4 regions of the Alkalidesulfovibrio alkalitolerans DSM 16529 genome follow, and region 4 is predicted to be linked to each of the others. Evidence: predicted binding sites of a transcription regulator. Region 4 holds the regulator's gene; each other region holds the start of a gene.
The links. Region 4 encodes sigma-54, which starts transcription at its own class of promoters, with help from an activator protein. Its sites were predicted from a motif close to CTGGCACGGNNNNTGCTT; they were not measured.
Positions count from the first base shown of each region.

Region 1 (7,770 bases), on a different contig from region 4:
AACAGGGCGATGGCCGGGTTCTTCATGCGCTTTATGGAATCCACCCAGGCGGCCTTGACCTTGTCGCCGGGCATGCCGTGGATCCAGATGGTCAGGATGGCGACCAGCATGAAGGGAATGGTGCCGGGCAGGTAGAGGTACTGGATGGCCGCGTTGACCGACTCATAGCCAAGGATGCCCTTGAAGCTGATGCTCTGGCCGGCCAGAAGGGCCTTCAGGCCGAGTTCATTGATGCGGGTCAGGACCAGGAACAGGCCGATGAGCACGTAGGGCAGCCAGGCGCGGAACTGGCTCATGCGCGCCTCGAACTTGCAACCCTCGGCAGCCGCCGTGACGGAACCGGTCCACTCGGGATCCCAGTTCTTCTGGGAGCCGAAGGTGAAGACGCCGTCGCTGGGCAGGGCGATGCCCTTCTTGGCGCCCCAGACCACGATGCCAAGGCCCACAAGGCCGCCGATCAGGGACGGGAACTCGGGACCGACCAGCCAGGCGAAGACCAGGTAGGGGATGGTGAAGGCCACGGCCGCGAAGACGCAGAATTTCCACGCCGCCAGACCTTCCTTCCAGGAACGGTTGGGGCCGAAGACGCGGGAGATGAAGCCGAGCATGAAGATGGGCAGGATGAAGATCATCGGCAGGTGCATCAGGGTCGCCCACTGGCCGATGAGCATGTTGAAGGACTCCATGTTCGTGAAGTTCACGCCCGCCAGACCCGAGGTGGCGGCGGTGTTCACGAGTTCCTTCAGGAAGCCCAGGCCCAGGATGATGGGCGTGCCCACCGCGCCGAAGGAGACCGGGAAGGAGTTGAAGACCAGGCAGATGACGGCCGCGGCCAGGGGCGGGAAGCCCAGGGCCAGAAGCAGCGGCGCAGCCAGGGCGGCCGGGGTGCCGAAGCCCGCGGCGCCTTCGATGAAGGCCGCGAACAGGTAACCGATGATGATGGCCTGCACGCGCATGTCGGGAGAGATGCCCTGCATGCCGCACTGGATGGTTTCCATGCCGCCGGAATCGCGCAGCGTGTAAAGAATGAGGATCGCGCCGAAGACGATGATGAGAATGCCGATTGCGCCGATGACGCCCTGGATGGTCAGCGCGGCCACGTAGCCCGCGGGCAGCTGCCACACGAGCACGCCCGCGAGAGCGGTGACGAGCCAGGCCAGGGGCATGGCCTTGGTCGCGGGCCAGCGCATGCCCACCATGAGCACGAGCGCCAGAGCGATGGGGATTGCGGCGATGAGCGCCAAAAGTCCGACTGACATGTACAGCCCTCCAAACAAGAGTGAGTTCATACTGGCATCGGTGCGCGGTCCCGCCTCGATTCTTCGGACCGCCGTCCGACACCTGCCCGCTCCGTCTGCTCCGCCTCGTCAGCCGGCGCGGGCCGCATCAAACCGCTTGAACCTCGATATGCGCATGGAATGCCGGGGCCCCGCCTTCGGGGCCCCGGCGATCGAACCCTAACCGCCCAGACCCGAGTCGCACGGCTCGTCCCCGGCGGTGGGACGGGAGTGCTCCGCGGTCTCGGACAGCACGCATTTGGGCAGCGGCGCGACCGCTCCCTCGGCGTAGGGGTTCGCTCCGGCCATCTGGTTCAGGATGCGCCAACGCTCGTTGACCTCCTGCTCGATGGCGGCGCGCAGTTCCTTGGCTTCCTCGGGAACGGCCTTCGCCAGCACGGCGAAACGGTTCTCGCTCATGAGGAAGTCCTGGATGGTGCCGTCAGGCGCCTTGGAGTCGATGACCAGCGGGTTCTCGCCCTGCCGCGCGCGGCGCGGATCGTAGCGGAACAGCGGCCAGTAGCCGGACTCCACGGCGGTTTTGGTCTGCTCCTGAGTCTTGCCCATGCCCTTCTTGAGGCCCTGGTTGATGCAGGGGGCGTAGGCGATGACGATGGAGGGACCCTTGTAGCTCTCGGCCTCCTGGAAGGCCTTGAGGAGTTGGTTCTTGTTCGCGCCCATGCCCACGGCGGCCACGTAGACGTAGCCGTAGGTCATGAGCATCCGGGCCAGGTCCTTCTTGCGGACCTGCTTGCCCGAGGCGGCGAACTTGGCCACCGCGCCGGTGGGCGTGGCCTTGGAGGACTGGCCGCCGGTGTTGGAGTACACCTCGGTGTCCATGACCAGGATGTTCACGTCCTCGCCCGAGGCCAGCACGTGGTCCAATCCGCCGTAGCCGATGTCGTAGGCCCAGCCGTCGCCGCCGAAGATCCACACGGACTTCTTGGTGAACAGGTCGGCCTGGGCGAGGATCTCGGCGAAGGCCGCGCCCGCGCCGGGCAGAAGCTGCTTCAGCTTGTCGCCCGCGGCCTTGGAGAGGTCGGGGTCGTCCTTGCCCGCGAGCCAGGCTTCCATGGCGGCCTTGAGGTCGCCCGAAGCCTGAGGCAGGGCCTCACGCATCAGGTCGGCCAGCCGGTCGCGGCGCTGGCGGGTGCCAAGCGCGATGCCGTAGCCGAACTCGGCCGCGTCCTCGAAGAGCGAGTTGCCCCAGGCCGGACCGTGGCCGTCCTTGTTCACGCAGTAGGGCGTGGAGGGAGCCGAGGCGCCCCAGATGGAGGAGCAGCCCGTGGCGTTGGCGATGACCATGCGCTCGCCGAAGAGCTGGGTCAGCACGCGGACGTACGGGGTTTCGCCGCAGCCCGAGCACGCGCCCGAGAACTCCATGAGCGACTTCTGGAACTGGCTGCCCTTGACCGTGGCGCGGCTCATCAGGCTGTCCTTGAGCGGCACGGTCACGGCAAAGTCGTAGTTGGGCACCTGGGCCGGGGTCTGGGTGGCCAGGGGCTTCATGACCAGGGCCTTTTCCTTGGACGGACAGATGTCGGCGCAGTTGCCGCAGCCCATGCAGTCCAGGGCGTCCACCTGCATGCGGTAGGCCAGGCCCTTGAGCTCCTTGCCCTTGGCCTCCACGGTCTCGAAGGCCGCGGGAGCGGAGGCGAGCTCATCGGCGGTGGCCAGCACGGGCAGAAGCGCCGAGTGCGGACAGACGAACGAGCACTGGTTGCACTGGATGCAGTTCTCCTTGATCCACTCGGGGACCAGGATGGCCACGCCGCGCTTCTCGTACTGCGAGGTGGCCGTGGGGAAGATGCCGTCCGGGGTGAAGGCGGACACGGGCAGGGCGTCGCCCTTTTGGGCCAGCATCGGCTTCATGACCTTGGAGACGAACTCGGGCTCGTTCAAGGCCTTGGCGGCATCGTCCGCGGCGTCGGCCCAGGAGGCCGGGTAGGCGACGGGCTCAAGCGCCTCGATGGACTTTTCCACGGCGGCCACGTTCATGGAGACGATCTTCTCGCCCTTGGCGCCGTAGGCCTTCTTGATGGAGTCCTTGAGCATGGTCACGGCCTGCTCGAAGGGAATCACGCCCGCAAGCTTGAAGAAGGCGGTCTGCATGATCATGTTGATGCGGCCGCCCAGTCCCACTTCCTGCGCGATCTTGACCGCGTCGATGGTGTAGAACTTGAGCTTCTTCTGGGCGATGCGGCGCTTGAGGGCGCCCGGCAGACTCTTCTCCATCTCGGCCAGCGACCAGGGGGAGTTGAGCACGAAGGTACCGCCGTCCTTGACGCCGTCGAGCAGGTCGTAGGCCGTGACGTAGGCCGGGTTGTGACAGGCCACGTAATCGGCCGAGTTGACCAGGTAGGTGGACTGGATGGGCGACTTGCCGAAGCGCAGGTGCGAGATGGTGATGCCGCCGGACTTCTTGGAATCGTAGGCGAAGTAGGCCTGCACGAAGAGGTCCGTGGCGTCGCCGATGATCTTGATGGCCTGCTTGTTCGCGCCCACCGTGCCGTCCGCGCCCAGGCCCCAGAACTTGCACTGGATGGTGCCTTCGGGCGTGGTGTCGGGGAAGGAGGCGTCGACGGGCAGCGAGGTGTTGGTCACGTCGTCCTCGATGCCGACCACGAAGTGGTTCTTGGGAGCGGCGGCGGCCATGTTGTCGTACACGGACTTGACCATGGCCGGGGTGAACTCCTTGGAGCCCAGGCCGTAGCGGCCGGCCAGGAAGCGCACGCCGGTGACGCCGCGCTCGATGGCCGAGGCGCAGACGTCGAGGTACAGGGGGTCGCCCTGCGCGCCAGGCTCCTTGGTGCGGTCGAGCACGGTCACGGTCTTGGCCGTGGCGGGCAGGACGTCGAACAGAGCGTCCGGGGAGAAGGGACGGTAGAGACGGACCTTGATCAGGCCGACCTTCTCGCCCTTGGCCAGGAGGTGGTTGACGACCTCCTCGGCGGTCTCGCAGCCCGAGCCCATGGCGATGATCACGCGCTCGGCGTCGGCCGCGCCCACGTAGTCGAAGAGCTTGTAGCTGCGGCCGGTGAGCTGGCCGACCTTCTCCATGTAGGAGGCCACGATGGCCGGGATCTTCCGGTAGTAGGGGTTGGACGCCTCGCGGCCCTGGAAATAGATGTCGGGGTTCTGGGCGGTACCGCGGATGTGCGGGTGCTCGGGATTCATGGCCCTCTGGCGGAAACGGGCCAGGGCTTCCTGGTTGATGAGGGCCTTCATGTCCTCATAGCTCTCGACCTTGATCTTCTGGATCTCGTGCGAGGTGCGGAAGCCGTCGAAGAAATGCATGAACGGCACCGAGGACTCGATGGCCGCGAGATGGGCCACCAGGGCCATGTCGTGGGCCTCCTGCACGGAGTTGGAGGCCAGCATGGCGAAGCCGGTCTGGCGGGTGGCGTAAATGTCCTGATGGTCGCCGAAGATGGACAGGGCATGGGCGGCCACGGCGCGGGCCGAGACATGGAAGACGCCGGGCAGAAGCTCGCCCGCGATCTTGTACATGTTGGGAATCATGAGCAGAAGGCCCTGCGAGGCGGTAAACGTGGAGGTCAGCGCTCCGGCCGCCAGGGAGCCGTGCACCGCGCCGGCGGCACCGGCCTCGGACTGCAACTCGCGGACGTTCAGGACCTGGCCGAAGGCGTTCTTGCGTCCCTGCGCGGCCCATTCGTCGCACACCTCGCCCATGGTGGAGGACGGGGTGATCGGATAGATGGCCGCGACTTCGCTCATCGCGTAAGCGACGTAGGAGGTCGCGGTGTTGCCATCGACTGTCATCATCTTCTTCGCCATTTCTCTCTCCTTCCGAGGTCGGCCCGGTCATTCCGGAATGGAACGGGGCCGCAGTGGTTCGACCTTCGGCCGGTACATCCGGCCTGCGCCCGCCACGCGCAAGACGATCCGCCGAAGGCTAAAACAAGAAACATGCCACTTTGACGCACCCTCACAGTAGCCCACTACCACAGGCCAGCAAGACGGTCACGGCGAAAGGTGGAAAATCGTCGACGAACGATTTTTCTGAAAAATCGGACGCAATTTTCCCTTGCCACACTGCACCCCGAAAACCCTTGCCACGACTGCTTTTCGCGCGGGCATTGTACATGCTCGGCGACCAGACTGATCGAGCAATCAATTGATATCGCTGGATTCCTGCATTTTGGAGTGGGCGAGGCTGGAATTCCGGAATTCCAGAATATCAGACTCGCTAGGGCGATTTTCCGGAAACTGCGCTCAAAGGATCAGGAACTGCCGTCCGGGACGGCCAAAGCCATCTGCTCGGCCTGTTCGGCCGGGACCGCCCGGCAGAAGAGCCAACCCTGGGCCAAGCGGCAGCCGATGGAGCGCAGGTAATCCGCCTGCTCTCGGGTCTCCACGCCCTCGGCCACCGGTTCGATACCCAGGCTCATGGCCAGATCCACCACGGCCTTGAGCAGAGCTCCTCCGTCCGGGGTATGGCTGCGCGCGATGAAAGCACGGTCGATCTTCAGCTTCTGCACGGGCAGGTTGCGCAGGTAGGCCAGGGAGGAATAGCCCGTGCCGAAGTCGTCCAGGGCCAGCCGTACGCCAAGGGACGACAGTTCATCGATGACCCGCCGCGCGGCCTCGAAGTTCTCCATGAGGGTCGTCTCGGTGATCTCGATCTCCAGACAATCTGGATCGAGCCCACTCGCCGCGAGCGCGCCGGATACGTCGTCAACGAGGGTGCCTCGCAGGAAGTGGCGCGCGGAGATGTTCACGGCCACGAACAGCCTGCGCCCGCCCGTGGCGTTGAGCCGGGCGCAGAAGCCACAGGCCTGCTCCAGGATCAGCCGGTCGATGCGCACGATGAGTCCGGTCTTCTCGGCCACGGCGATGAACCCGGCGTCCGGCGGCACCACGCCGTTCTCGTCGCGCCAACGGGCCAGGGCCTCAAAGCCCGCCGGACAACCGTCATCGATGCCGACCACAGGTTGAAAATAGGCCGTGATGCGGTCGTCGGACACGGCCGCGCGCAACTGGTTCTCGGTGCGCAGCCTGACCACGGCCTGGTAGTTCAGGTCCGGGGTGAAGAAGCTGAAGGTGTTCTTGCCCAGTGTCTTGGAGCGGTACATGGCCATGTCCGCGCACTGCATCAGCCGTTCGGGGGTCCGGCCGTCCTGGGGATAAACGGCGATGCCTATGCTCACGCCGAGGAATATCTCCGCCTGGGCGGCCGCGAAGGGTTCACCCATGGTTGCGATTATCTTGCGCGCCACCTCGGCGAGATCCTCGGGTTCGTCCACGCCCTCGACGATGATCGTGAACTCGTCGCCGCCCAGGCGCGCCAGGGTGTCGGAACGGCGCAACGCGGCGCGCAACCGCTCGGCGACCTGGATAAGCACCTCGTCGCCCGCCTGATGTCCCAGCGAGTCGTTGATTCCCTTGAACTCGTCGAGGTCCAGAAGCATCACCCCAAGCCGCGTGCCCGCGCGCTCGGCCATGGCCACGGCATGTTCCAGGCGGATCAGGAAGTGGGCGCGGTTGGGCTGCCCCGTCAGGTCGTCGGTGAAGGCTTGGCGCGCCAACCGCTCCTCGGCTTCCTTCATGCGCCCGATGTCCAGAATCGAGGCGATGGACTTGCCTGTGCCCGGAATCAGGGCCACGGTCATGCTCACGTGCCGCACCCGGCCCAGCGCGTCCTTGAAGCGCGCCTCGTACACGCGCGGGGCGGCCTCCGGCGTGACGCGGCGCAGCCGGTGGTATTCGAGCATCCGGGGCACGTCGTCCTCGTGGAAGAACTGCGTCCACGACGGTCGCTCGGCGAGCCGCTCCTCGCTCACGCCCGCGAACTTGGCGAACTCGCGGTTGGCCAGGATGATGGAGGTGTCCTCTTCGATCAGGATGGAGGCCGCGCCGGTGTTCATGAAGATGGTCCGGTAGCGCTCCTCGGACTCGCGCAGCTCGTCGAAGACCGTGGACATGTCCCGGGCCAGCCGGGCCAGTTCGTCGTCGCCCGGCAAGGAAACGCCCCGCTGCCCCACGGGCAGGGTTCGCACGGAGCGCACCTGGTCGCCCAGGCTGGTTACGCGCGCCAGCACCCGCCGTTCCAGAAAGAGACCCAGCAGCAACGCGGCCAGGAGGCCGGCCAAAGAGAGCGAGAGCATGAGGAGCCGCGAGGCCTGGGCTCCGGCCTCACTTATGGCCATCGGAGATGTAACTTCGATGCGCAGGGCAGGCAGACCGAATACGTCGCGCATCATCGCGGCCGCGGCCAGCTCCGTTCCCCGCCGGGTCACGGCGCGATCCTTGACCACGGCTTCCTCGTCACTCGTTCCCTTGGGCGCGAGGGTCAGGGCCAAGTCCGTACGCTCGGCGATCTCGGCCACATATTTCGGGTCGATGCGCCTGGCCATGACCAGCCAGCCCGGTGATGGCCCTTCCTGGGCCGAGTCGAGAACCGGCCGACAGGCCAGAATGTATAACCCGCCACCGTGGCGGAAGACGCCCTTGAACCCGCTCTCGCCCGGAA
Region 1 is NZ_ATHI01000004.1:61,655-69,424, reverse strand. It holds gene DSAT_RS02405 (L-lactate permease) at 1-1,259, opposite strand, end outside; gene nifJ (pyruvate:ferredoxin (flavodoxin) oxidoreductase) at 1,458-5,075, opposite strand; gene DSAT_RS14730 (bifunctional diguanylate cyclase/phosphodiesterase) at 5,522-7,770, opposite strand, start outside.
Region 1: a site for sigma-54 is predicted at 5,197-5,214, ahead of nifJ (pyruvate:ferredoxin (flavodoxin) oxidoreductase). Genes of this name have one in related genera too.

Region 2 (7,770 bases), on a different contig from region 4:
GGCGAGCATGTCCAGGATGGTCCGCACGAGCGGCTCCAGGCTCTCGCGGTCGCGGGCCGAGATGGGCACGGCCTGCGGGAAGGCGAGCCGCATGTCGCGGCGCGCGTCTTCGTCGAGGGCGTCCCACTTGTTGAGCGCCAGGATGCGCGGCAGGTGGTCGAGCTCCATGTCGTGCAAGATCGATTCCACAGCCTCGATCTGCTCGAAGGCCTCGGGATGCCCGGTATCGGCCACGTGGACCAGCAGGTCGGCCGATTCGAGCTCTTCGAGCGTGGCCCGAAAGGCCTCCTGCAACTGCTTGGGCAGGCTGCGAATGAAGCCCACGGTGTCGGTCATGATGATCTCGCGCTCGCGCGGGAAACGGATGCGCCGCGAAGTGGGGTCCAAGGTCGCGAAGAGTTTGTCCTCGGCCAGTACCGCCGCCTTGGTGAGGGTGTTCAAAAGCGTTGACTTGCCCGCGTTGGTGTAGCCCACCAGGGCCACCACGGGCACCTCGGCCTTGGCCCGTCGCGTGCGCCGCAGGCCGCGCCGCTTCCGCAACTCGGCAAGCTCGCGCTTGAGCCGGGTGATGCGCTCGCGCACGCGGCGACGGTCGATTTCGAGCTTGGTCTCGCCCGGCCCCCGGCCTCCGATGCCACCCATCAAACGCGACAATGCCTCGCCACGCCCCACGAGGTGCGGCAGGCGATACTGCATCTGGGCCAGCTCCACTTGAAGCTTGCCTGCGCTGCTTTTGGCGTGCTGGGCGAAGATGTCCAGGATCAGCTGGCTGCGGTCGACGACCTTGCGCTCCGTGGCCTCGCCGATGTTCCGAAGCTGCGCCGGGGTCAGCTCGCAGTCGAAGACGATGAGGTCTGCCCCGGATTGCAGGGCCAGCACCTCGAGTTCGGCCAGCTTGCCCTTGCCCAGGATGGTGCGCGGATTGACCTCGTGCACCCGCTGCGTGAGCGTGGCGGCCACGGTAAGCCCGGCCGTCTCGGAAAGGGCCGTGAGCTCGCGCAGACTCGCCTCCTGCTGTGTCCGGGAGTCACTTGAAACGTGCACCAAAAGCGCCCTGCCCTCACGGCCCACGCCCCGCGCTGCTCCGGGGGCCGCGCGGGCCGCGTCGCCCCGGGCGAGTTCGTCCTCCAGGGCCTGGGCCATGGCCGCGAAATCCGTGGTCTCCCGGTCGAAGCGCACCAGCGGGCCCACGTCGTAGCCCTTGCCTCCGCCGCCGGGCAGAAGGTGCGCGTGCTGCACCTGAAGCGGCGCGCCGTCCGGACTCACGGTCAACACCTGCACCGAGTCCAGGCGCAGAAAGACCATGTCCATCAGGTCTTCCTCGGAAAGGCCGTCTGGCCCCAGGTGGGTGTGCACCAGACGCAGGCCGCGCAGACGGCCGCCCGTGGCGCGCACACGGCCCAACTCCGGGATCATGATGGAGGAGGCCTGGCCCACAATGACCATTCTGGGCCTGCCCTGACGGTCCACAAGCAGACCGATCTGGCGGCCCATGCCGTGCGAGAGCACGGCGAGCTCGCGGGCCTGATCGGGCGAAAGACCGCCCACTGCGGGCAGCCTGCGACCGTAAAGACGTTGCAGGGCCTTTATCTGACTGGGCTTGAGCCCGTCGGTATGACCAAGGACTTTGTCGGCTATGGCCTACACCTCGTGCTGGAACAGGTAATCCGCGATCAAGGCGTCGTAGCGGCTGATGCGGCGGAATGTCTCGGCGGCCATCTCGCGGCGAAGCCCCAGCCCCACCTTCATGCCGTTTTCGGAAAGCTCCTCCATGATCCGCTTATAGAACGCGGGATCGGGAACCACAAGCACGGAATGAAAGTTCTTGGCCGAGGCCCTGAGCATGGTCGGACCGCCCACGTCGATCTGTTCCACGGCCTGCTTGAGTTCGAGTTCGCGCCTGGCGGCGTCGGCGAAATCGTAGAGGTTGACGCAGATGAGGTCGAACGGCGCGATGCCGAGTTCGGCAAGAACGGCCAGATGTTCCGGGTTGTCCTTGTCCGCCAGGATGCCCCCATGGATGTGCGGGTGCAGGGTCTTGACGCGGCCGTTCATGATCTCGGGAAAGCCCGTCACTTCGCTGACGCCGGTGACCGGCAGGCCTTCCGAGGCGAGCAGCTTTTTGGTGCCGCCCGTGGACACGAGCGTTGCCCCCCGGTCGACCAGAAAACGGGCGAAATCGGCCAGTCCGGCCTTGTCCGTGACGCTCAAAAGCGCCCGGTTGATGGGCAGCATGTCCATGCGAGAACCCCCTTCGTGCGTTTGGGCGGAACATGCCCAAATCAGGGGCCAAAGGCAAGACGCGCCTCGGCGCCGTGATTTCGGCGCAGGCGGCGGACGGCGTCCCGCCCTCGCCCGCACCGTCACGGGCGCGGGCGGGACGCCGGGGGAAGGAATCGTTTCGCGTCGCGGATCAGGCCGCTTGGCCGATCTGTGCGAGCAATTCGCTGGCCGGCACGTTTTGCGGATCGGCGTCGAGGATGCGGCGCAGATCCTCGGCCGCGCCCTCGGCATCGCCCAGGCACAGCCTGCACCCGGCCAGGGAGTAACGGATCTCGTGCTTCTCGGGATCCTGGGCCAGATAGGCTTCGAGGTACGGCACGACCTCGGCCAGCCTGTTCGTGGCGTGGCCCATGCGGATCAGCCCGAAGAGCGCGATCATGTTCGCGGGATTCTTGTCGAGCGCCGCGGCAAAGTGGCCGAAGGCGGCTTCGTGCTGGCCGGTCTCGGACTCGACCAGAGCCATGCCCGCGAGAGATTTGTCGTTGGCCTCGATGCTGTCGGCCTTCTTGTAGAGCGTCAGCGCCTTGTCAAGATCGCCGCGCTGCACGGCGATGGTGGCCAGGCCCAGGTAAGGATCGGGGTGCACGCCGTTGGAGCCCGCGGCCTTGCGGTAATACTCCTCAGCCTTGTCCAGGTCGCCCATGAACAGGTAGCATTCGCCCAGTTCCTTGTTGATCTCGTAATCCAGGTGACTCATGACTCCTTCCTCCGCTGGATGATCTTGGCATTCGTCGCGCCCTTTCGGCGGCAGAAACGAAATTTTTTCCGCCCAATGGCGGCGAACAGCGTTTTGCAACCCGTGTGCCAACCTGTTTCGCCCACCCAGGCAGGACGTGCGTCATCCCTTCGTCCAACTTCCTGAAAACGACGCGTGACGCCCCTGGGCAAACGCCCATCCCGAATCCAAGGTCAGCAATCCCAGGCAGATACGGACTTGGAACGCCCCTTGCTTATCCCGTTGCGGCGCCAGCCCCGCCGGGGCGGCCGCCCAAACCGAATTTCGGCGCAAGACCAAGGAGAACACGGCATGAAGCTGACGAGACCACACATAGAACTGACCGCCAAGGTCATGGACCTCCAGTTGGAGCGTCAAAACCTCGTCATGGCCAACCTCGCCAACATCGCCACGCCCAACTACCGGCCGCGCGAGATCGCCTTCGAGAAGGAATTGCAAAGAGCCCTGAACCAGGACGCCCACGGCCGCATGACCAGGACCGAGCAGGGCCACATGCCCGCGGTCTTCGATCCCAACTCCTTCGAGGGACAGGCCGAGAAGGTGTTCAAGCCGCGATACATCTACGGAGAGGACAGCGTGAATCTCGACAAGGAGATGGCCACGATGTCCAAGAACACCTTGCAATACAACACCCTGACCACGATCATGCAGCGCTATTTCACCGGCGTGAACAAGATCATCACCGAAGGGAGCAAGTAAATGGACTTCCTGACCGCGCTCGACGTCGCAGCTTCGGGCCTTGGAGCCCAGCGCTCGCACCTGAACGTCATCTCCATGAACCTGGCGAACATCAACACCACGCGCACCGTGGAGGGCGGCCCTTATGTCCGCAAATCCGTGGTCATGGAAACCTCGGACGTTTATTCGCCCTTCGCCACGGAGATGTGGAACCAGAACAACCGCGAACTCAAAGGCGTGAAGGTTGTTGGCATCGTCAACGATCAACGTCCCTTCCGCATGGTCTTCGACCCTGGGCATCCAGACGCCAACGAGGAAGGCTACGTACGCTTTCCCGATATCAACGTGGTCGAGGAGATGGCCAACATGATCACGTCCATGCGTTCCTACGAGGCGGGCGCGGCTGCCATCGAGTCCGCCAAGACCATGTACAACAAGGCTCTGCTGATCGGGCAGGGTTAGCGAGGGAGAACGACAATGGCCATCACCTCCATCGGCAGCGCGGCGCTCAAGGCTTACGGCCAGAACATGCAGGCCGTGCAAAAGACCGCCCAGCAGATATCCTCGAAGGTCCAGTCCCAGGCCGCCAAACCCCAAGCGTTCTCCGAGACGCTCAACTCCTCGCTCAAGGACGTCAACGAGATGCAACTCAAGGGCGCGAGCATGGTCGAGGAGTTCGCCACCGGCAAGAACACCAACGTGCACGAACTGATGATCCACCTGCAAAAGGCGGGACTGGCCGTGAACCTCACCACGGCCGTGCGTAACAAGGTCATGACTGCGTATCAGGAACTGATGCGCATGCAGATGTAACGAAGTTCCGACTAAGCCCGCGCATCGATCCGAAGCACAATCTCATCGGAGGAAGAGGACATGGCCCCGTTCATCGACAACACACTCGCCAAGCTGAGCGGCTACTGGCAGAAGCGCACCGTTTCGCAGCGCATCCTCATCGGCGGCCTGGCGGCATCAGTTGTCTTCGCTTTCATCCTGATGATCTATTTCCTCAACAGGCCGGATTGGAAGATCCTGTATTCCAACCTCCACTCCGAGGACGCCAATCGCGTGGTGTCCATGCTCCAGGCACAGAAGATCCCCTACAAGCTCGACGACAACGGATCGAGCATCCTGGTCCCATCCGATCAGGTTTACGAGGTCCGCTTGAAGATCGCGGGCGAAGGCGCGGTGCATGGCCAGGGCCTGGGTTTCGAGCTTTTCGACGACGTGAAGATCGGCCAGACCGACTTCGTGCAGCGCATCAACTACCAGCGCGCCCTGCAAGGCGAACTGGCGCGCACGATCATGGAGTTCCCCGAAGTTGAGCGGGCCAGGGTGCATCTCTCCATCCCGGCCAAATCCCTGTTCATCGAGGACGACATGCCACCCTCGGCCTCGGTCATCCTCCAGATGCGCGAGGGCCAAAAGCTCGGCCAAAAACAACTCATGGCCGTCTCCAACCTCGTGGCTTCGGCCGTGGAAGGGCTCTCCAAATCCAATATCACCATCGCGGACACGCGCGGCCAGGTGCTCTACCAGCCAGACGCCGACGACTCCATGGCGGGCATGAGCATGGCTCAGATGGAATACCGGATGAACATCGAGAAGACGCTCGAACGCCGCATCGAGCAGCTTCTCCTGCCCATCACCGGCGCGCCCGGCAAGATCGTGGCCCGCGTCAACGCCGACGTGGACTACTCGCAGCGGACCATCACTCGCGAGGTCTACGATCCGGCCTCGGCCGTGGTGCGCTCCGAGACCCGCTCCGAGGAGTCCACGCTTGGCCGGGCCAACATCGAAGGCGGCGTGCCCGACCCCAACTTCCGGGGCGACGGCTTCAACGGCTCCCTCTCAACCCAGGAATCCAACCGCGAGACGCGGACCACGAACTTCGAGATCAACAAGGAATCCTACCAGATCGTGGACTCCGTGGGAGAGTTGAAACGCCTGACCATCGCGGTTATCGTGGATGGAACGTATCAGGAGGTCGGTGCGGACGGAGAGAGGGTCTTCGCGCCGCGTTCCGAGCAGCAACTCGCCCAAATCCGGCAACTGGTGCAAAACGCCGTGGGCTTCGACCCGGCGCGCGGCGACTCCATCGAGGTCACGTCCGTGTCCTTCGGCGAGCCTGATCTTTTCGCCGAACCGAGCCTCCTGCAGACGATGATGGAGTACATGCAGCGCCTGGGCAAACCGTTCCTCAACGGCCTGCTGATCTTCCTCTTCCTCATCATGGTCGTGCGCCCGGTGATCCTGGCGCTCATCAAGCCCCGCGTGGCCGAGGAAGAGATGGAGGAACTCGTGGGCTTGCCCGGCGTGGAAGAACGCCTGGCCCTGGAGGAAGGCGTCGAGGAGGAAGCGCTGGACTTACAGCGCCGCCTGGAGAACGCCAAGGCCCAGGCACTTCAGCTTTCCGAGCAGGACATGGATCAGGCCGTGGCCGTGCTCAAGATCTGGCTCAAGCAGGAGGCCGCATAAATGGTGGAGCAGAAAAGCTTCAGCGGTTCCCAGAAATCGGCCATCATCCTCCTGGCCCTGGGCGAAAAATTCACGGCCGAGGTCTTCAAGCGCATGGAACGCGGCGAGATCACCAATGTCTCGCGCGCCATGCTCCAGATGGAGTCCGTGCCCAAGGAGCAAGTCGAGGAAGTGCTGCGCGAGTACAACGAGACACTGGCCTACGGACACGAGTTGCTCATGGGCGGCGCGGATCAGGTCAAGCGTCTGTTGACCAAGTCCCTGGACGGCGACACCGCCAAATACATCATGGACCAGCTCGAACTCGAATCCGGCCCCGCGCCCTTCCGCGAGCTCGAAAACGTCTCCCCGCGCATCCTGGCCCAGATACTTCGCAACGAGCATCCCCAGACCCTGGCCCTCATCCTCGGCCATTTGCAGCCCGACCAGGCGGCCGAGCTGCTCCAGAACCTGCCCGCGGGCGTGCGCGCCGAGGTCTTGATGCGCCTGGCCAAGCTCGAAGCCGTGGCCGAGGAGATGCTCATGGAAGTGGACAAAGTGCTGCAATCGCAGCTCATCGCCATGGGCGGCAAGGAAGGCAAGAAGGTCGGCGGCGTCAATTCCGTGGCCGAGATACTGAACTCCGTGGACCGGCAGACCGAGGAGGAAGTCCTCTCCGAGATCGAGGAGGAGTCCGCGCAGATGGCCGAGGAGATCAGGAACCTCATGTTCGTTTTCGAGGACATCAAGGCCCTGGACGACCGCTCCATCCGCGAACTGCTCAAGGACATCTCCAACGACGAACTGACCCTCGCGCTCAAGGGCGCCTCGGACGACCTCAAGGACAAGTTCTACAAGAACCTCTCCGAGCGCGCCGCGACCATGATCCGCGAGGATCTGGAGATCATGGGCCCGGTACGCCTGTCCGACGTGGAAGGCGCGCAGCAGAATATCGTCAAGGCCGTGCGCAGGCTGGAAGCCGAGGGCCGGGTCATCGTGGGCCGGGGTTCGAGCGATGTCTTCATCTAGCCTGGGCAAGATCACGGGCCGCGTGTTCATGGGTGTGGACTCGCCCGGACCGGCCATGTCCACGATCCAGGAGATCGAGGGCAAGCGCAGGCCCGTGTGGGACGATGAAACGACCAACGAACTCATTGAGCGCGTCAAGAAAAAGGCGCAGGCCATGGCGCGCGAGATCATCGAGCAGGCCAGGGCCGATGCCGAGGCCCTGCGCGAGAAGGCGCACGGCGAGGGCTTCGAGCAGGGACTGGCCGAGGCGCGCGCCCAGGTGGAACAGGAGCAGACCGCCCTGGCCGAGGCCGTGGGTCAGGCGCTTGGCGCCGTGGCCTCCCAGGCCAGGACCGTCTGGGCCGCGCAGCGGACCGACTTCCTGGCCCTGATCCGACTGGCCGTGGAAAAGACCATGGCCGTAGAGATGTCCACACGGCGCAGAGAGATCCTCGAAAGCCTCCTGGACGAGAGCCTGGAAACCATCGATTCCCTGCGCGGCCTCACCATCCGTGCCAAACCCGAGGAGGCCGAACTGGTGCAGGCGATTCTAGCCCACGTCGGCGACCGCTTCCCCGAACTGCGCGGCTACCGCGTCAAGCCCGACGAAT
Region 2 is NZ_ATHI01000030.1:56,346-64,115, reverse strand. It holds gene hflX (GTPase HflX) at 1-1,548, opposite strand, end outside; gene DSAT_RS12120 (MGS domain protein) at 1,642-2,241, opposite strand; gene DSAT_RS12115 (tetratricopeptide repeat protein) at 2,414-2,980, opposite strand; gene flgB (flagellar basal body rod protein FlgB) at 3,311-3,718, shown strand; gene flgC (flagellar basal body rod protein FlgC) at 3,719-4,159, shown strand; gene fliE (flagellar hook-basal body complex protein FliE) at 4,175-4,510, shown strand; gene fliF (flagellar basal-body MS-ring/collar protein FliF) at 4,571-6,172, shown strand; gene fliG (flagellar motor switch protein FliG) at 6,173-7,180, shown strand; gene DSAT_RS12085 (FliH/SctL family protein) at 7,167-7,770, shown strand, end outside.
Region 2: a site for sigma-54 is predicted at 3,218-3,235, ahead of flgB (flagellar basal body rod protein FlgB). Genes of this name have one in related genera too.

Region 3 (7,770 bases), on a different contig from region 4:
CGGGCGACGAGCTTTTGCGGCGGCTCGCGGCCATTCTGCGCACCAGCGTGCGCGACGGAGACTGCCCGTTCCGCTATGGCGGCGACGAGTTCGGCGTGCTCGTGGTCAGCCGGGGTGCGGACGAGGCCAGGGCCGTGGCTGAGCGCATACGGCAGCGGTTTGCGGGCGAAGGCATCGGCCGGGCCACGCTTTCCATAGGTCTGGCCGCCTTCGACCCCGAGGCGGTGGACCTTGCGGCCGAATGCGAAGCGTTGGTCGCGCGCGCGGACGCCGCCGTCTACGAGGCCAAGCGCGCGGGTGGCGACCGCATCGTGGCGCAGGCCGATAAAATCATGGCCGCCTCGGCCTGAACGGCCTGGGCCAAAAACTGAAAGGAGAGCGCAATGAACGAATGGCTCGATTATGCGATAGTCGGCGCGGTGGTGGCTGTGGCTGTGGGATATCTCGTACGCAGATTCATGGCTGCCAGGTCGAAGAAGAGCGGTTGCGGCTGCGGCGAATGCGGCTGCGGCAAAGGTCCCGGCCAGGGGCTCGGCTGACGCGCGAGCACAAGGGTTTTGCCTTCGCTGCGCTTCAGCCCTTGATCCGGCCCGGATCGTCCGAGCCGAACTCGGCCATCAGTTCCACCTGGGCGGCGTCGAATTCGCGGAAGGTGAATTCGTAGCCCTGCGCCCTGATGAAGTCCCACCGGGCATCGTCGTCCGCCAGCGCCTCGACCTGCCGCTTGAACGCGGGATCGGTGCGCATGCGCCGCATGTATGCCTTGGCGTTCTCCGTGGACATATGGTCTCCCTCCTGTTTGTCGAGAATCAAATTCTGCCATCATCGGCCGCATGGCAAGGAAAATGCGCCGGATCTTTCGCGCGGGCCTCAACATTTCCGCCCCGAAGGTGTAGCTTCTCGAGCAAGACCGAAGGACAAGCCGATCGCGTCCGTGCGCGGCGCGTGCGGCATGATCCCGGCCGACCGGCCGGCGGGCAAGGGAAGACCGTTCCATGAGCATGATCCGTTACCCCGGCACGTATACCGACCTGTACCAGTTGACCATGGCCCAGGCCTACTACCTGGGCGGGACGCGGGAGAACGCCGCGGTCTTCGACTATCTCTTCCGGAAGAATCCCTTTGACGGCGGCTATGCGGTCTTTGCAGGACTCGAGGACGCGCTGTCGGCTTTGGAGGAGTTGCGCTTCGAGGAGCGAGAGATCGGTTTTTTGCGCGAGCAGGGCTTCGACGCACGCTTCCTCGAATACCTGCGCGGCTTCAGGTTCACCTGCGACGTGCACGCCGCGCGCGAGGGCGAGGTGGTCTTCGCGACGAGTCCCGTCCTGAGCGTCAAGGGACCGATCATCGAGGCCCAAATCGCCGAGACGCTTTTGCTCAACATCCTCAACTTCCAGACGCTGGTGGCCACCAAGGCCAGCCGCATGCGCTTCGCGGCCGGGGACCGTTCACTGGTCGATTTCGGACTCCGCCGGGCGCAGGGCCTGGGCGGCTACCACGCCAGCAGGGCCGCGGTCATCGGCGGATTCGACGCCACGAGCAACGTCCGGGCCGGGATGGATTACGGCATCCCCGTCTCCGGCACCCTGGCCCATTCCTTCATCCAGAGCCACGATGACGAGCTGGCCGCCTTCAGGGCCTTCGCCGAACAAAGACCCCAAAACTGCATCCTCCTCGTGGACACCTACGACACCCTGCGCAGCGGCGTGCCAAACGCCATCGCCACGGGCAGGGAGATGGAGGAGCGCGGCCATCGCCTGGCGGGCATACGCCTCGACAGCGGCGACCTGGCCTACCTCGCCAAGAGGGCGCGGGCCATGCTCGACGAGGCCGGACTTGGCTACGTGCGCATCGTGGCATCGAGCCAACTGGACGAGCACGCCATCAAAAGCCTTGTGGAGCAGGCCGCGCCCATAGACGCCTTCGGCGTGGGCACGAGCCTCGTCACGGGCAGGCCGGACGCGGCCCTGGACGGGGTCTACAAGCTCGCCTTCGCCAACCGCGGCCCGCGCATCAAGATCACCGAGGAGACCGAGAAGATCACCCTGCCGCAGCTCAAGCAGGTCTTCCGGCTCCTGGATGGCGAGGGGAACTTCTACGGCGCGGACGCCGTGGCCTTGGCCGGGGAGAAGGACGTGGAAGCCATGCACCACCCGTTCGACACCTTGAAATCGCTGTCCACCAGGGGATTCGCCAAGGAGCGCATCTCAAGGCCCGTCATGCGCGGCGGCGCGCGCACCCAAAAGCCGCTTTCGGTGCGCGAGATCGCCGCGTTCGCCAAGGCCAGGCTCGGGCAACTGGAGGATGAATACAAGCGCTTCGGGCGCCCCTACGTCTACAAGGTGGGGATCAGCGACCGGCTCAAGGCGGTCCGGGACCGGCTGATCGCACGCTACAGGAGGGCATGAGGCCATGAAGACGCTCATCCTCGTGGACATCCAGAACGATTTCATGCCCGGCGGCGCGCTGCCCGTGCCGAGGGGCGACACCATCGTCGAGGTGGTCAATGGCCTGCAACCGGGCTTCGGACTGGCCGTGGCCACGCAGGACTGGCATCCGCCCGGGCACGCGAGCTTCGCCTCGCAGCATCCGGGACGCGCGGCCTTCGAGAGCGTCGAACTCGACGGCCTGCCCCAGACGCTGTGGCCCGACCACTGCGTGCAGGGCGAATGGGGGGCGAAGTTCCATCCCGATCTCGACACGCGCGCGGTGCAGGCCATCTTCCGCAAGGGCGTGGACCCGAGGGTGGACAGCTATAGCTGCTTCTACGACAACGCGCGGCGCAGGAGCACAGGGCTGGCCGGATACCTGCGCGAGAAAGGGGCCACCGAGCTCTACTTCTGCGGTCTGGCCGCCGAGATCTGCGTGTTCTACAGCCTGCGCGACGCCCTGGACTTCGGTTATCCCTGCGTGCTCATCATGGACGGGGTGATGCCGCTCGATGAGCGGGAGTACGAGAAGGCCAGGGACGAACTGCACACGGCGGGCGCGCGGCTCATGCGGGCAAGGGACGTCTTCTGCGAGATTCCAGGGTAGGGAGGGAGGGGGCGGAAAAGAGCGGCTCAGCGTTTGCCAATGAAGCCTAGCGCCGTCAGGTGCGAGGCCCAGGCAGACCATGCGCCGGAGAGGAACTCCACGCGCATGGACGCGGGATGAAAGCGCGCCGCGGCGTCGAGATCGAGGGAGCACTTGCGGTCGTGGTTGGTGTGCGAGAGCCGCAGAAGCCAGGTTCCGCCCGGTTCGGGGCAGGCGTCCTCCACATGCAGGGTGTGGCCGGTGGGCATGCCGCGCTTGGCGTTGGCGGCCAGGATGAGCACGCTGCCCGTCGTGGGCAGTGAGGTCGTCGCGCCACGATTTTTCTCGCAGGCGAACCACTGCACCGGGCTCGTGTCGTCCAGGCGGCAGGTCATGATGCCCGTGCGGCAGCGGGAGTAGATCAGGCTCTGAGGCTGACAGCGGCCTCCGTTCACAGCCGGGACGAGGCGGTAGCACGCGTCGCGCGCGTCGGCCGCGGCCGCGGGAGCCGGACAGACGGGGAGGGCGGGTTCCTCGGTCGGAAGCTCCTCTCCCTTGGTCGATACGGGCAGGTCGGCCGCGCGGGCCGTGACGGCCTGAAGAAAGACGAACAGGGCGGCGAAGGCCGCGCAGATATACAGCAGCTTGCTCACGTGGCAGCCAACTCCCAAAACCGGATGCCGCGCGATTGAATTCGGCAGGCGGGCGTTCTGGACGCCTCTTCGCGCGGCCGGGCTGCTCTATCTTCAGTCCGGCCCGGCGTCAATGACGTCCGAGCGTCCGCGCGTTCCGGCCGCTCAAGGCCCGATGAGAAAAGGCCCGCCCCCGAGAGGGAGCGGGCCTTTGGCGGGACGTGGGACAGGGCGGGAGAAGCTACTTGATGAAGCACATTTCCATGTAGGAGGGCAGCGGCCAGTAGTCGTCGTTGACCACTTGTTCGAGTTCGTCGGCCCAGCGCCGAACCTCGTTCATGGCGGGCAGCACCTTGTCGCACAGGTACTTGGCTTCGGCCAGGGCGTCCTTGGCCTCGTGCGCGCACAGCTTCTCAAGATCGAGGATGGCGTCCTGCAGGCCGCGCAGCTTTGCGGTCACGTCGTCCAGGGCGATGGAGCGATACTCCTTGCCGATGGCCTTCATGTTGGCGCAGGTCGCGGCCAGGTCGCTCTGGTAGCGGATTGCGCCCGGCAGGATCATGGTACGGGCGATCTTGACGGTCAGGGCGGCCTCGGTCTTGATGGTGCGGCTGTAGAACTCGGTGTATATCTCCTGGCGGGAGTGCAGTTCTCGGCCGGAAAGCACGCCGTACTTCTCGAACAGCTCGATGACCTCGGCCTTGGTCAGCTCGGGCAGGGCGGCCGGGGTGTTGGGATGGTTGGGCAGGCCGCGCTTCTTGGCTTCCTTGTGCCACTCCTCGGAGTAGCCGTTGCCGTTGAAGATGATGGCCTCGTGCTTCTTCATGATGTCCTGGATGATCTCGGTCACGGCCTGATTGAGGCCGGCCTTCTTGCCGCCGGTCTTCTTCTCGATCTCGGTGGCGATGTAGTCCAGGGATTCGGCCAGCATGGTGTTCAGGGCGACCTGGGAGCCCGCGATGGACATGGAGGAGCCCACGGCGCGGAACTCGAAGCGGTTGCCGGTGAAGGCGATGGGGCTCGTGCGGTTGCGGTCGCCCGGGTCCATGGGCAGGGGCGGCAGGGTGTCCACGCCCACGTGCATCGCGTCCTTCTTCTTGGAAGACTTGGCGCCGCCGTTCTTGATCTGCTCGAAGACGTCGGTCAGCATCTCGCCCAGGTAGATGGACATGATAGCCGGAGGAGCCTCGTTGGCGCCCAGGCGATGGTCGTTGCCCGCCGCAGCCACGGTGGCGCGCAGAAGACCGCCGTACTTGTGGCAGGCGCGGATCATGGCCGCGCAGAAGACCAGGAACATGGCGTTGGCGTGCGGCGTCTCGCCCGGATCGAAGAGTGAACCGAGTTCGGAGTTGCCGATGGAGTAGTTCAGGTGCTTGCCCGAGCCGTTGATGCCCGCAAAGGGCTTCTCGTGCAGCAGGCAGGCCATGCCGTAGCGCCTGGCCACGGAGCGCAGGGTGTGCATGATGATCTGGTTGTGGTCGGTGGCGATGTTGCCCTGCTCGAAGATCGGGGCGATCTCGTACTGGGCCGGAGCGACCTCGTTGTGGCGGGTCTTAACGGGCACGCCGACCTTGAACAGTTCGCGCTCGACTTCCATCATGAAGGCCAGCACGCGGCGGGGAATCGCGCCGAAGTACTGGTCCTCGAACTCCTGTCCCTTGGGCGACTTGGCCCCGAAGAGGGTGCGACCGGCCAGGTAGAGGTCGGGGCGGGCGTAGTAGAAGTTGCGGTCGATGAGAAAATATTCCTGCTCGGGACCGGCAAAGCAGGTCACCGGAGCCTCGACCTTTTTGCCGAAGAGCTTGAGCACGCGCTGGGCCTGGGTGTTCAGGACCTGCAAGGAGCGCAGGAGCGGGGTCTTCTTGTCCAGGGCCTCGCCGGTCCAGGAGACGAAGGCCGTGGGGATGCACAGCACCGTGCCATTGGGGTTCTCCAGGATGTAGGCCGGAGAGGTCACGTCCCATGCGGTGTAGCCGCGCGCCTCGAAGGTGGTGCGCAGGCCGCCGGAGGGGAAGGACGAGGCATCGGGCTCGCCCTGGATGAGCATCTTGCCGTCGAACTCGGCCAGCGCGCCGCCCTTGCCGTCGGGCACCAGGAAGGAGTCGTGCTTCTCGGCGGTCAGGCCGGTCAGCGGGTAGAAGACGTGGCAGAAGTGGGTAGCGCCCTTGGAAATGGCCCAATCTTTCATGGCCTGGGCCACGATGGTGGCCACCGTCGGGTCGAGCTTCTCGCCTTTCTCAATGGTCCGCTTGAGTGACTTGTAGACCTCTTTGGGCAGCATGGCCTTCATGACCTTGTCATTGAAGACGTTGCTGCCGAAGATGTCGGTGGCGCGGGTCTCGGCGAAGCTGAGCGGTGCCGAGATGGGCTTGAAGTTGTTGACGGCGGCGATGGCGTTCATACGACCCTGATTCATGCAATACTCCTTTTCCTGGATGTGCCGCCGGAGCGCCCCGGCAGCCGACGTGCCATAAAAAATATCCGAACGCGCGAGGCCCGGATTCCCTCTCGATTCCCCCGCTTGCGCGCGGGTGCCCGGCGACAAACAAGAACCGGGCCAGAGTCTTCTTTGTTCGTAAAACCAATGCATTGCGAGCGAGGCGACCCTCCTTGGCGGTGCTCGTTTTTACAAAAAAGAAACATAGGGCACAAAGTCGATGCCTTTTTTGCAAAGCCTCGCATGGAGGGTGGGGCGAGTTCTTTGTTTGTTGGTGCTTCTGTGGTTGTGTAAACACCGACATTCCAGAATAAAGTGATATATTTCAAGTAATAGTGAGGCTTGGCGGCGCGGCGGAATGGCTGTGGACCAAAAAATGACAAAATGGTAACCATTGGCGTAGCCTTTTTGTTGCGAGTTTGTGACCAGTTGAAATGGTTGGTTTTTTCAGTCTGGATTTTTTGTCGGGACCGTGGCATGATAAATGTTGTGTTATCCCCGGATTGGGGAATGAGGAACAACCCGAAATTTCGCAAGGAGCGGCTGCATGGAAACCCCCGTGTTCAACTGCAAGAACGCCGACGACGTGCTCAAGGCGGTCAACGACTATAACGTGAGCTTCCTCCAGTTCTGGTTCGTGGACATCATGGGCAACCTGAAGAGCTTCCAGATCCTGCCCAGCGAACTCGAAGGCGCCTTCGAGGAAGGCATGGGATTCGACGGCTCCTCCATCCTCGGCTTCACGCGCATCGAGGAGTCCGACATGGTCGCCTTCCCCGATCCCACCACTTTCCAGCTCGTGGCTTGGCGGCCCACGGAGCGGCCCGTGGCGCGCATGTTCTGCTCCATCCGCTACCCGGACGGAACGCCTTTCGTCGGCGACCCGCGTTATGTGCTCAAGCGCGTGCTCGATAAGGCCGCCGCCAAGGGCTACACCATGTACGTGGGCCCCGAACTCGAATTCTTCCTCTTCACGAGCCCGAGCGATCCCCGCGTGCTCGATCTCGGTGGCTACTTCGACGCGCCGCCGCTCGACCTGGGTAACGACATCCGCCGCGACATCATTTTCTCCCTGACGCGCATGGGCATTCATGTCGAATACTCGCACCACGAAGTCGCCCCCTCGCAGCACGAGATCGATCTGCGCTACCAGGAGGCCCTCAAGATGGCCGACACGGCCATCACCTACAAGGTCGTCATCAAGGAGACCGCGCGCAAGCACGGCTGCTACGCCACCTTCATGCCCAAGCCCTTGTTCGGCGAGAACGGCTCGGGCATGCACACCCACCAGTCGCTGTTCAAGAACGGCCGCAACGCCTTCTTCGATGCAGGCGAGAAGTTCAACCTCTCCAAGGACTGCAGGGCCTACATCGCGGGACTGCTCAAGCACGCCAAGGAGTTCTGCGTCCTGACCAACCCCATCGTCAACTCCTACAAGCGCCTCGTGCCCGGTTACGAAGCCCCGGTCTACATCGCCTGGGCCAACCGCAACCGCTCGGCGCTCATCCGCGTGCCCATGTACAAGCCCGGCAAGGAAGCCGCCACGCGCATCGAACTGCGCAGCCCGGACCCGACCTGCAACCCCTACCTCGCCTTCGCCGCCATGCTCGGCGCGGGCCTGAAAGGCATGGAGGAAGGCTACGAGCTCTCCACCCCCGTGGAAGAGAACATCTTCAAGATGACCGA
Region 3 is NZ_ATHI01000026.1:12,767-20,536, forward strand. It holds gene DSAT_RS07585 (GGDEF domain-containing protein) at 1-350, shown strand, start outside; gene DSAT_RS15150 (FeoB-associated Cys-rich membrane protein) at 384-539, shown strand; gene DSAT_RS07590 (Nif11-like leader peptide family natural product precursor) at 574-783, opposite strand; gene DSAT_RS07595 (nicotinate phosphoribosyltransferase) at 996-2,408, shown strand; gene pncA (bifunctional nicotinamidase/pyrazinamidase) at 2,413-3,036, shown strand; gene DSAT_RS07605 (hypothetical protein) at 3,063-3,668, opposite strand; gene DSAT_RS07610 (glutamine synthetase III family protein) at 3,889-6,063, opposite strand; gene DSAT_RS07615 (glutamine synthetase family protein) at 6,632-7,770, shown strand, end outside.
Region 3: a site for sigma-54 is predicted at 6,191-6,208, ahead of DSAT_RS07610 (glutamine synthetase III family protein). Genes of this name have one in related genera too.

Region 4 (7,770 bases):
GCGACTACCTGGGCGGCACGGTCCAGGTCATCCCGCACATCACCGACGAAATCAAGCGGGCCATCCTTTCCGTGGTCACGGACGAGGACGTGGCCCTCATCGAGATCGGCGGCACCGTGGGCGACATCGAGGGCCAGCCGTTCCTGGAGGCCATCCGCCAGATGCGCGGCGACCTGGGCAAGGAAAACTGCCTCTACATCCACCTGACGCTCGTGCCCTACATCAGCGCGGCAGGCGAGTTGAAGACCAAGCCCACGCAGCATAGCGTCAAGGAACTGCGCAGCATCGGCATTCAGCCCGACATCATCCTGTGCCGGTCCGAGAGGGAACTCGACGCGGACATCAAGGCCAAGATCGCGCTCTTTTGCAACGTGGACCGCGACGCGGTCTTCTCGGCCGTTGACGTGGATTCCATCTACAAAGTGCCGCTCAAATTCTACCACGAGGGCGTGGACCAGAAGATCGCCATCATGCTCAGGCTGCCTGCCAAGAACGCCGATCTCGCGCCCTGGGAGCAACTCGTGCACCGCATGGAGCACCCCAAGGCCGAGATCACCATCGGCATCGTGGGCAAATACGTGGACCTCAAGGAGGCCTACAAGAGCCTGCACGAGGCGCTGATCCACGGCGGCGTGGCCAACGAGGTCAAGGTCAACCTCGAGTACGTCAATTCCGAGGAGCTGGACCGTTCCAACGTGGCCAAGCGCCTGAAGAATGTGGACGGCGTGCTCGTCCCGGGCGGATTCGGTGCGCGAGGCATTCCGGGCAAAATCGAGGCCATCCGGCACGCGCGCGAAAACAAGATTCCCTTCTTTGGCATCTGTCTTGGCATGCAGTGCGCCTGCATCGAGGCCGCGCGCCACGTCCTTTCGATCGACCGGGCCGATTCCGAGGAGTTCGATAACGACACCCCCGACCCGATCATCTACCTGATGACCGAGTGGTTCGATTTTCGCAGTCAGTGCGTGGAGAAGCGCGACAAGAACTCCGACCTGGGCGGCACCATGCGCCTGGGGAGCTACCCGTGCGTCGTGGCCAAAGACACCAAGGCCTTCGAGGCCTACGGCGAGGAGTCCATCCACGAACGCCACCGCCATCGCTACGAATTCAACCAGAAATATCGCGCGGACATGGAGAAGCACGGCTACGTCTTCTCCGGAACGTCGCCCAACGGTGAACTCGTGGAGATCGTCGAACTCAAGGACCACCCCTGGTTCCTGGGTTGCCAGTTCCACCCCGAGTTCAAGTCGCGTCCCATGCGGGCGCACCCGCTGTTCCGCGAGTTCATCAAGGCCGCTTTCGGGTTCATGAAAGGCCGGAAATAGGCGGGGGCGCGTCGTGACGGTCTCTCCCGCCGCGCCAGGCGACCTGTACGAGAAAAGCCGCAAGGCGATGTTCCTCATCGCCGGGCCGTGCGCCCTGGAGAGTCGCTCCCTGGCGCTCGAAGTCGCGGCCGCCGTGGCCGAGGTCGCCGGACGCCTGGGGATCACGGCCATCTTCAAAAGCTCCTTCGACAAGGCCAACCGGACCTCCATCACGAGCTTTCGGGGACCCGGCCTGACGACGGGGCTTTCCTGGCTGGCCGAGGCGCGCGAGGCGACCGGCCTGCCGATCGTCACGGACATCCACCTGCCCGAGCAGGCCGCACCTGTGGCCGAGGTGGCGGACGTGCTCCAAATTCCGGCTTTTTTGTGCCGCCAGACCGATCTTCTGGTGGCCGCCGCAGCCACCGGGAAGGTGGTCAACGTCAAGAAGGGCCAGTTCCTTGCCCCCTGGGACATGAAGAACGTGGTCTCCAAGCTCGCCGAGGCGGGAGGCAGGCGGGTCTGGCTGACCGAGCGCGGCGCGAGCTTTGGCTACAACAATCTGGTGGTCGATTTCAGGTCCGTGCCGATCATGAAGTCCTTGGGCCACCCCGTGGTCTTCGACGCCACGCATTCGGTGCAGTTGCCGGGCGGGCAGGGAGGCGCCTCGGGCGGCCAGCGCGAGTTCGTGCCGACCCTGGCCAGGGCGGCCGTGGCTGCGGGCGTGGACGGGCTCTTCCTGGAAGTTCACCCCGATCCGGACAAGGCGCTGTGCGACGGCCCCAACTCCTGGCCGCTGGCCCGGCTCGAGCCCCTTTTGCGCGAACTTCTCGCCCTGCGGAGCGTGCCCCGTGCCGACTGAAAAAGCCCGCGACATCCGCCTGCTCGTGCTGGACGTGGACGGAGTGTTGACCGACGGCGGCCTTTATTACGACGCCGATGGACGGATCATGAAGCGCTTCCACGTTCAGGACGGCCTGGGCATCAAGCTGGCGCAACGCATGGGGCTAGAGGTCGCGGTCATCACCGGTCTGGATCATGCGGCCGTAGCCTCGCGGGTCCGCGAACTCGGCATTGCCGAATACCACGCCGGACACGTCGAAAAGCGTTCCCTCATCATGGATATGGCCACGCGCAAATCGCTTGAGCTTTCCCAGATCGCCTATCTGGGCGACGACTGGGTCGACGCCACGGCCATGCGTGTCGTGGGCCTGCCCATGGCCGTGTCCAACGCCCAACCCGAGATACTGGCGCTCGCGGCTTGGGTTTCGTCTCGCTCGGGTGGGTATGGAGCCGCACGCGAGGCCATCGCTTTCATCCTCGATGCCCAAGGCAAGTATGCGGAGTGCTGGCGGGCCTGGAGCGACTGATGGGCAGAAAATTCTCCCTGGCGCTGCTTTTGCTTGCGCTGCTTGCGGGCGCGGGTCTTTGGGGCTGGCAGTTCTTCAAGGACGACATCGATCTGGCCCGCGATCTCATCGGACAACTTCCCAAAGATCTGAACGTTGACGTCTCGGCGAAGGGCATTACCCTGTCGCAAGGCGAAGCCGGGGCGCTGCTGTGGGAGCTTGTCTCCGAGTCTGCCGGATACGATTCAAAGAAAGGAACGGTATTGCTGACGAACCCCGTCATTTCTTATTATGCGGACGGGCCCACGCCCATGTTGGTCATCCGGGCGCCGCAGGGCGAGGTGGACCAGGCCGCCAACACCATGGTCTTGACGCCGCACGTGATCGCCACGTACGGGCAGGTCACGGTCACCGGAAACAGACTGGACTATCTCGGCGCCGAACGGCGCATCGTCATCACCGGAGACGCCATTGTGGACCGGGGAGACATGGTCATGCATGCCCCGCGTCTGGAGATCGACCTCGTGACGCAGGACATGACCGCTCCCGAGGGCGTTCGGGTAACGACCTCGCGCGATTCATTCGCTCCTGGCACGGGACAATAGAGGCAACAATGCGTAATCATATCATGGATATGCTGTGGATGGTCATGGTGGCCTTGGCCGTCGTCTTCGGCGCGCCGCTTTCCGCCTCTGCTCAGGCGGCGGCCGCCTCCGAGAGCGTCCCTACGCGCATCACAGCGGACAAACTGACCTACAGTCAGGAGCGCGACACGGTCATCTTCGAGGGGCAGGTGCACGTGGTGCGCGGCGAGATGCAGATATGGTCCGACAAACTGACCGGCTACCTGACGCCCAAGGACGGAGCCAAGGAGGGCACGGGGCCTTCTCTTGCCGCCGAGGACGCCGAGATCCGCACCGTGGTCGCCGTGGGCAACGTACGCATGCTGCATCAAGGCCGGGAAGGCTTTAGCGGCAAGGCGACCTTCGTGGTTGCCGACGGTGTGCTGACCATGGAGGACAACCCGGTCATCGTGGATGGCCCCAACCGCGTTGTGGGCGAGGTGATCCGCTTCTATTCAAAGACCAACCGAAGCGAAGTGCTCGGCGGCAAGAAGCGCGTCGAGGCTGTATTCTTCACCACTGGCGATGAGTTTGCGCCTGCCCGGCCGACTCCGCAGGGACAGAACGCAACCAGCCCGTCCCCTGGTTCCGCACCGAAGGCCGACTGACGCATGTCCAGCAGACTTGAAGGCAGGGAACTGCGTAAGGTCTACGGCCAGCGGGAAGTCGTCAAGGGCGTCTCGCTTTCCCTGGGCCAGAACGAGGTCTTCGGCATCCTGGGGCCCAACGGGGCGGGCAAAACCACGACTTTCTACATGTTGCTCGGCGTGGTCAAGCCGACCTCTGGGCACGTCTTTCTCGACGATCGCGAATTGACCCGCTGGCCGCTGCATCTGCGGGCCAGGGAGGGGCTTTCCTACCTGCCCCAGGAAAGCTCGATCTTCAAAAAGCTCACCGTGCGCCAAAATATGGAGATCATCCTGGAACATACGGATCTCTCGCGCAAGGAGCAGCGCATGCGCTGCGACGCCCTGCTCGACGAGTTGGGCATTCGCCGTTTGGAAAAATCACGAGCCGTGCATCTTTCCGGTGGTGAACGCCGCCGCCTGGAGATCGCTCGGGCTCTCATCCGCAGCCCCAAGTTCATCCTCCTCGACGAGCCTTTCGCCGGCATCGATCCGCTGGCCGTGGACGACATCAAGGAGATCATCCGGGGACTGAAGGACAAGGGCATTGGCATTCTCATCTCGGACCACAACGTGCGCGAGACGCTTTCCATCTGCGATCGCGCGTCCATCGTCTTCGATGGCACGATCATTCTTACGGGCACTCCGCAGGAAATCGCCGCCAATCCCCGCGCTCGGCAGGTTTATCTGGGTGAGGAGTTCTGCCTTTAATGGAATTTTCGTGCCAACTTTGAAAAAACCTTGCCACACAAGCCTTGAGCCGTTGCAAGGGCAGGACGAGTGTGGCATGTTGTCCATAAGAATCAGCCGGGCGACAAGGACTCGCAGGTACGATTTGCGGCTCAAAAAATTCCGGACTCCCGGCCGCATCCCTGTGAAGGGCTGAAGAGTCCTCGCGCATCGGCACAAAGGCATACATGGCGCTCGAACTCAGACAGCAGCTCAAATTATCGCAGCAGCTGGTCATGACCCCCCAGTTGCAGCAGGCCATCAAGCTCCTGCAGCTTTCCCGCCTGGAATTGGTGGAGACGGTGAATCAGGAATTGATGGAGAATCCTTTCCTTGAGGAAGGATTCGACGAGCCTGAGCCGAATCTGGATTCCGAGGGCCGCGAGCCAGTTGCGCAAAATGATGTCGTGCGGGAGATGCCCGGCGATGAGAACGCGTTGCGCCGCGAGGCGGACTGGGACAACTATCTGGGCGACTTCGCCAGCGCCTCGCGCCAATCCCAGGTGCGTGAATACGAGGCGCTCGAAGAGGGTCAGGGCTTCGAGGCCCGGCTCACGGGCAAGCACTCGCTTGATGGCCATCTCGCCTGGCAAATCCGTCTCTCCGATTTTACCGAGCAGGAGATGGAGATCGCCGAACACATCCTGGGCAATCTCGATTCCTCCGGCTATCTGGCCTCCCCTGTGGAGGAGATTGCAGAGATCACGCAGTCCGGCGTCGAGGATGTCGAGCGCGTGCTCAAACGCGTGCAGCGCTTCGACCCCCTGGGAGTGGCCGCCCGCGATCCTCGCGAGTGTCTGCTCGTGCAGGTCGAGGCTCTCGGCTACGACGATCCCGTCCTTGTCTCCCTTATTTCGGAACACCTCGAAGACCTAGAAAAGAAACGCTATAAGCCGCTGGCCCGGAAGTTCAAGCTGACGCTCGAAGAGTTGAAGGAGTATCTGGACATCATCCAGACGCTCGACCCCATGCCTGGATCGAGCTTTGGCACCAGCGAGCCTGTCTATGTCTCCCCGGATGCCTACGTGTACAAGTTCGAGGACGAGTTCGTCATCCTCCTGAACGAGGAAGGGCTGCCCCGGTTGCAGCTCAACTCCATGTACATGGACTGCCTGCAAGGGGCGAAGTGCAAGGAAAAGGATTACTTCCAGGAAAAGATGCGCTCGGCCGTGTGGCTCATGAAGAGCCTCTACCAGCGTCAGCGCACCCTGTTCAAGGTTCTGGAGAGTATCGTCAAGTTCCAACGGGATTTTTTCGAGGAGGGGGTTAAACATCTCAAGCCTTTGATCCTCAAGGACGTGGCCGACGACATCGGCATGCATGAATCCACGGTCAGCCGTATCACCACCAACAAATATGTGGCCACGCCGCACGGAACCTTCGAACTCAAGTTTTTCTTCAACTCCGCCCTCACGCTCGATGACGGGTCGGAGGTGGGCTCCGAAAGCGTCAAGGCGTTGATAAAACAACTCATCGGCGAGGAAGACTCCCACCAGCCGCTGTCCGACGAAAAAATCGTGGACATCCTGAAGGACAAGCTCCAGGTCAACATAGCCCGCCGGACAGTGGCCAAGTACCGCACCGCGCTGAACATTCCGTCTTCGAGCAAGCGCAAAGAGATTTTTTAATTCCAGCAAGGAGCGTCATATGAACATTGCATTCAATTTCAAGAATTTCGATCCCTCCGAGCACCTCAAGGACTACGCCGCCAAGCGCTTCGAGAAGCTTTCCAAATATCTTTCCAACACCGAGGATTCCGAGGTGCAGGTCAACCTTTCCGTGGAAAAGATCCGGCAGGTGGCCGAAGTCACGGTTTCCGATGACAACCTCCACCTGTCGGCCAACGAATCCTCCGAGGACATGTATTCGACCATCGACATGGTGCTGGACAAGGTTTTGGCCCAGTTGAAACGCATCCGCGAAAAGCAGAAGAACAAACGCGGCGGCAAGGCCGAAACCAGGGCCGTGCGCATGGACGTCATCAGCTTCACGGGCGAGGGCGACGCCAGAACCAAGAGCATCGTGGGAACCGACCATTTCGACCCCAAGCCCATGGATGTCGAGGAGGCGGCCATGCAACTCGAAAGCCTGGACTACGAGTTCTTGGTCTTCCTGAACGCGGAGACGGAGCGGCTGAACGTCATCTACCGCCGCAACGACCGTGAATTCGGGCTGATCGATCCCGGCTTCTAAGTCGGCGGGCGAATCGGGGAAACTCGCCGACGGCGGCGCGGGCAGGGAAGCGGTCCCGCCCGCGCCGCGGCGCGAACGACGGCTGTCGCCGCAACACGAGGAATTCGACGCACGTCATGAAACTTGGAGACTATCTCGCGCCAACGTCCGTTCTCGCGGAACTGGAGGCAACCACCAAGGCGGAAGTTCTCGCCGAAATGGTTGCGCCGCTCGCAACAGAACACCCGGAACTTGATCCCGAAACAGCCGCGCGCGTGCTCATGGAGCGCGAGCGCCTGGGCACCACGGGCATCGGCGACGGTATCGCCATCCCGCACGGCAAGCTTCCCGGCCTCGGAGACATTCTTCTCGCGGTCGGCCGCAGTGTCAAAGGCGTATCCTTCGACGCGCTGGACAACGAGCCATGCCGCATTTTCTTTATGGTGCTCGCGCCGGTCGATGCCGCCGGGCAGCATTTGCGCCTTTTGGCGCATATCTCGCGTCTGCTGAAAAGCCAGGATTTTCGCGCCGCGCTCCTGGCCGCGCCGGATCAAGGCGCGTTGTGGAGACTTCTCGCGGACGCCTGAGGCAACCTGCGGGAAATCTCTGGCCCATCTCCGGCGGGCGGGAACTGTCCGTTCGCCCAAACAGGAGAACGCCATGCACGTCGACCAGCATTTTTCCGTCGTAGTCCTGACCGGTCTTTCCGGAGCGGGAAAAAGCACGGCGTTGCGCGTCTTCGAGGATATGGGCTTCTTTTGCGTGGACGGCTTGCCTGCCGCTATGATTCCCAAATTGGCCTCCCTGTATCGCGGACAGAGTGATGCCCGCTTCAAGGGGCTGGCCCTGGGCATGGACATCCGCCAGCACGATTTTCTCAAAGACTGGGAGATGGCCCTCGCCGAACTCGCCGGGGAGCGGATCGGGGTGCAGGTGCTGTTCTTCGAGGCCGACCAGTCCGAACTCC
Region 4 is NZ_ATHI01000031.1:219,929-227,698, forward strand. It holds gene pyrG (CTP synthase) at 1-1,325, shown strand, start outside; gene kdsA (3-deoxy-8-phosphooctulonate synthase) at 1,369-2,166, shown strand; gene DSAT_RS13610 (KdsC family phosphatase) at 2,156-2,674, shown strand; gene lptC (LPS export ABC transporter periplasmic protein LptC) at 2,674-3,258, shown strand; gene DSAT_RS13620 (LptA/OstA family protein) at 3,267-3,884, shown strand; gene lptB (LPS export ABC transporter ATP-binding protein) at 3,888-4,613, shown strand; gene rpoN (RNA polymerase factor sigma-54) at 4,820-6,259, shown strand; gene hpf (ribosome hibernation-promoting factor, HPF/YfiA family) at 6,279-6,824, shown strand; gene DSAT_RS13640 (PTS sugar transporter subunit IIA) at 6,941-7,390, shown strand; gene rapZ (RNase adapter RapZ) at 7,464-7,770, shown strand, end outside.